One region of the Pararhizobium sp. genome, then DNA from elsewhere that is predicted to be linked to it. Evidence: predicted binding sites of a transcription regulator. Region 1 holds the regulator's gene; the other holds the start of a gene.
The links. Region 1 encodes LexA, which represses DNA repair genes until DNA is damaged. Its sites were predicted from a motif close to TGTTCNNNNTGTGTTCNG; they were not measured.
Positions count from the first base shown of each region.

Region 2: the regulator LexA is predicted to act here: its motif matches at 1,064-1,081, upstream of ACQY8Q_RS14195 (2'-5' RNA ligase family protein).

Region 1 covers NZ_CBDIHY010000003.1:3,556,362-3,558,816, forward strand. Annotated here, with positions in the region: gene ACQY8Q_RS23040 (hypothetical protein) at 239-457, shown strand; tRNA gene ACQY8Q_RS23045 (tRNA-Cys) at 701-774, opposite strand; gene lexA (transcriptional repressor LexA) at 1,070-1,780, opposite strand; gene ACQY8Q_RS23055 (hypothetical protein) at 2,033-2,365, shown strand.
Region 2 covers NZ_CBDIHY010000003.1:1,795,514-1,797,968, forward strand. Annotated here, with positions in the region: gene ACQY8Q_RS14185 (methylated-DNA--[protein]-cysteine S-methyltransferase) at 1-355, opposite strand, end outside; gene ACQY8Q_RS14190 (methylated-DNA--[protein]-cysteine S-methyltransferase) at 415-912, opposite strand; gene ACQY8Q_RS14195 (2'-5' RNA ligase family protein) at 1,138-1,785, shown strand; gene ACQY8Q_RS14200 (M14 family zinc carboxypeptidase) at 1,976-2,455, shown strand, end outside.

The sequences.
Region 1 (2,455 bases):
GGTACACTCCGTACTCGGATGATGCCCCTCCCTTGCTGCGTGCAAGGCAGGTGCTGATGACCAGTCACCATTCGGCTTAAATTGCAGCGAGAATGTTTCGCCGCCTGCCAAAATATGTTATGTTGGCTTCCTACGCATTGAGTACGCATCCAGCAGTGCAACGCCTCGTGGCCAGCGCCTTGAGCGTCTGTTCACCCATTAAGCTCATGTGCTGCAAAGCGCGGTGAAGGAGAATGCAATGCATTACAGCGTGCAGTTTTTCACCTGGACCCCAAAGCAAGGCGTCCACCAGGTTGGATCGACGATCGAGATTGATGCGGTCAACCCGAAGCTTGCGGCCGTGTCGCTGCTGGGGCTACGTCTGGACGAGACGGGTGCGGCCAAGAAACTCGCAGTGCGCGTCTGGACGAAACCGGATGACAGCAAGGCTGATTGCGCCTGCTTCTACTATCACTGAGCAAAAATCCCCCCCTTTTCCGTGACAAGCAGGCCGGGACTGCGGATGCAGAACGTCCATCGACCACTGCCGCCTGCCTTTGTCTTCCCGGTCAGGAGTGACGGGAAAGCCGAAACCGTTTGATCGGTCCTGTCTAAAAATTCTTCCCGGGCAGATACTGTCACGCCGTGCAAGACCGTTGGGTCAAAGCAAGCAACGGCAGTGTCTTGTCCTGAACTAATTTTCGTTCCGCGTGGGAAAATTTGGAGGCCTCGCCCGGAATTGAACCGGGGTGCAAGGATTTGCAGTCCTCTGCGTCACCACTCCGCCACGAGGCCTCACGAGTTCAAATAATCGAACTGTGGCGGCGGTTTAGAATGATCCTAGACAAACCGCAAGAGGATATTTCCGAAAAACGTCCTTGGTCATTGGATCACAGGCAAGTTTCAGTGCTTCCAGTCCGCTCACAAAACCGCAGCGACCGTCATATTCCAATATGAGCCATTCAGCGTGAGCGCCGGCCTGCCCGGCGGCACACGACAATATCGTGCCGCGCGGTGTGATGCGGTCGCATCCTCAGACCAGGCGACCATATTTCACCCGCAAGCAGGCCGGAAACGCAATGCTTTCAGATCAATGATAGCGCCGGATCAGTCCGACGAGTTTGCCCTGTATCTTGACCCGGTCAGGTCCAAAAATCCGTGTCTCGTAGGCTGGGTTGGCGGCTTCCAGTGCGATCGAGGCACCTTTGCGGCGAAACCGTTTCAGCGTTGCTTCCTCATCATCAACCAGCGCGACGATGATTTCGCCGGGGCTGGCACTGTTGGTGTTGCGGATGATGACCGTGTCGCCATCGAGAATACCCGCCTCGATCATCGAATCGCCGCGCACTTCAAGCGCATAGTGCTCGCCCGGCCCGACCATCTCGATAGGCACGGAAATATCATGAGTGTTATTCTGGATTGCCGAGATTGGAACACCGGCGGCAATCCTGCCCATGACCGGTATCGAAACGGTGTCGCTGTTTGCAGCGGTCTTGGCGGGTGCGGGAGGTGCCGGTTGCGCGCCAAGACTGCCCTGAATGACGCTGGGCGAAAAGCCGCGCTTGGGCTGGAGGCTCATCGAATAGGCCTCCGGCAACTTGATCACTTCCAATGCCCGCGCACGATTTGGCAGCCGGCGGATAAAGCCCCGCTCCTCAAGCGCTGTGATCAACCGGTGAATGCCGGACTTCGAGGCCAGATCCAGTGCATCCTTCATCTCGTCGAACGATGGCGGTACGCCCGATTCCTTCATTCTTTCGTGAATGAACAGAAGCAGTTCCTGTTGCTTGCGGGTCAGCATGAACGATCACTCCAGAATCGAGAAACAAATCAAGAACGAACACTATCTGTTCCATATGTGTTCCGCAAGTCCCTAAAATTCAGCCAGTGTTTTCAAGGCAATCAAACATTTTCACCGAACGGTGAGCGTATGAGCATCTGGCCTCGATCGCGGCCTGTGGCCTGGCGGAACCTTTGCGCGGCCGGAGCCGTTCCCGATTCTTAGAACTGTGCAACGGACGGCATAATCCAAACACCGTCCAAGGAGGCTTTGATGGCGAAATATATTGATGAGCGCGGCGACCGCGTTTCCGATGCCGACACGACGAAAACGGTGGAGTTGAGTGGTGTGCAGTCCCGCCAAGGCTTTCTGGGCCGTCCGGTGCTGATGGTGCTGGTCGGCGGTCTGGTCCTCGCTGCGCTGGCTTGGGCCGGCGTCGAAATGTATGGTGAGAGCACCGACAATGATGCGGCAACGAAAATCGAGGAAAAGTCCTCTGGCCCTAACAGCGATGCGATGTCGAAGCAGGAAGCTCCAGGCGACTTGCCAGCGCAACCGGTGCCTGCGGACAAGGACCCGACGCCACAGACAGGCTCAGGCGGATAGAGGGTTCGAATCCTTTTTTTCCGACGTCAGCTCTCTCGAATCGGGAGAGGCTTTTTGGACACAGAGGTTGTTGACGGACGAAAAGATAAA
Region 2 (2,455 bases), 1.8 Mb from region 1:
CGCCAAGCTCCTTGGCGAGGCTGCCATAGGTGGTCGTATGCCCCCAGCCGACGCGGCGCAGCGCATGGTAGATCTGCCGGAAAAATTCGTCCTGACCATCAAGATCGACGGCTACATCCGAGAAATCGATGGTCTCGCCGTCAAAATACCGCCTGATGGCAGTGATGACCTCGCTGATCGCCGGGCTCGGTGCCCCGGGGTCGGCGCCCGGCACACGGCGCAGCACGTTGCGTTCGGTGGCTTCAGCGCTTTGCGCCGGCAATTGGAACCGGGTGATGCCGATATCGTTCCAGGCAATACCGCAATAGCCGCCGGCCGTTTTGAAGACGTGATAGGTTTGTGCTTTCTCTGCCATCGTTCCGTTCCTTCCGTTCCCCGCGCAAGGCGGCGGGGTCAAACATACACTGGCGTCCGTCAGGCCGCCGCGTTCAATCGGTTGCGCTCCAGTGCCAGCAGATATCGCTTGGCATCCAGCCCACCGGCAAAACCATGCAACTGGCCATCCGATCCGATGGCGCGGTGGCAGGGCACGATGATCGACACCGGATTTCTGCCATTGGCCGCTCCCATCGCCCGGTATGCCGTGGGATGACCGATCTGCCTCGCGATGTCAGCATAGGTCCGGGTTTCGCCGAAGGGTATCGTCAACAGTGCGTGCCAAGCCGCCTTCTGAAAATCGGTGCCGGCCAGATCAAGCGGGACAGTAAAGTCCGTCCGGCCGCCTGCGAAATATTCTCCCAACTGCCGTTCCGTTTCAAGCAGAACAGGGTGATCCGGGCTCTCTGACCGTTCGCCGAGCCGTACCCGTTTCGGGTCATCGTTCTCCCAGAGAATGGCAGCCAAACCCTCGTCCCGGGCAACCAGTTCAAGTCTGCCGACGGGCGAGGCGATGATTTTGTGAACGTAGATCATGGCCGCAGTTTCGCGCAGTTTTCAGCATCCCGCCACCCGTTTCTTGCTCTGGAATGTCCTGTCCAGGGTGATATTTCCGTTCGTGGTGTAGGGTCAAATTGGTGCAATTCCCGCCCTCATCCATCACAGATGTGTGGGAATAAATTCATATTGTTCCCGTTTTGTTCTTGATCTTAAACCCGACTCGGGTATAGTGGCGACATCCAAAAAGAGATGAGGTCTGCCATGCTTGGAAAAGCCGGGAATGCAATTGCGCGCAGTGAACAGAAGTCATTTTCATACGGTCATGGCGGGGGTGCTGCGGCGCTCCGGACCCACCAGAGACATGCCGGCGAGCTTGGAAAAAGCAATCTCTTCCTGGCCCTCGTGCCCGAGCGGGAGGTGGCGTTACAGGCCGTCGAGACGGGACGGGACATCGCCAAGCGCTATAGTCTGTCGAAAACCCCGCGTCCGCATGAGCTGATGCATGTCTCGCTGAATGGCATCGGCAAATATCCGGATTTCCCGGACGATATCGTTTTCGCCGTCTCGGCGGCGATGGCCACCGTCAAGGCGGCACCTTTCGAGGTGAATTTTGATCGCGCCATGCATTTCGCCAGCGCCAAGGCCGTCGTCCTGGCCAATGCGATCCGCAGCGAGGAAATGATGGACCTGCATGTGCAGCTCGCCAAGGAAATGTGGGCGGTGGGTCTGAACTTCACCTACAATCCACGCTTCATGCCGCACATGACGGTGCTCTATGATGAAACCCCGGTGCCGGAACATGTGCTGGCAGAGCCTGTCCGCTGGGTTGCGCGCGAGTTCGTGCTCATCCGCAGCCTCATTGGCAAGAGCGAATATGAATATCTCGATCGCTGGCCGTTGCTGGATTGACGTTCCGTCATACGTTTAGTCTGTCGCGCTGCAGGCCAAACGTTTGTCTTTTCCTCAGAGATGCGGCAATCCGGCCTTTTTTGGGCAGGATGTTGCTGCCGCAGCTCCGGACAAGCCGCATTTTTGGCGTCTTGCGCCCGCCAGTTGGAACCCGCATAAGCCCTGAAATTGCAAAATGGGAGGCACGTGCATGGACATTTCTGAAATCGTCATCAAGGGAGATACGCCGGGCGCCGAATGGCGGCTTCCGGTGATCCGGTTCAAGGGCAGCGACGCCAAGGCGCCGAAAATCTACATCCAGGCAGCATTGCATGCCAATGAACTTCCGGGCACCGCTCTCCTGCATTTCCTGTGTGAAAAGCTGCGTCAGGCGGATGCCGATGGCACGATCCTCAGCGATATTACCATCGTCCCGCAGGCCAATCCGATTGGCACGGCGCAATCGCATTTCGGCGAGTTGCAGGGCCGTTTCGATCTCGGCTCGCGCACCAATTTCAACCGCGAGTTCCCGCTGATCCCGGTCGGTGAGCGCGAAACGTTGATCGAGGATCTCGAGCGTTATCCGGCAGTCGAACAGCTGAAGCGGCAATTGTTGCACATGGCGCTGGGTGCCGATCTGATGCTCGATCTGCACTGCGACGATGAATCGGTGCAATACACCTATGTCGAC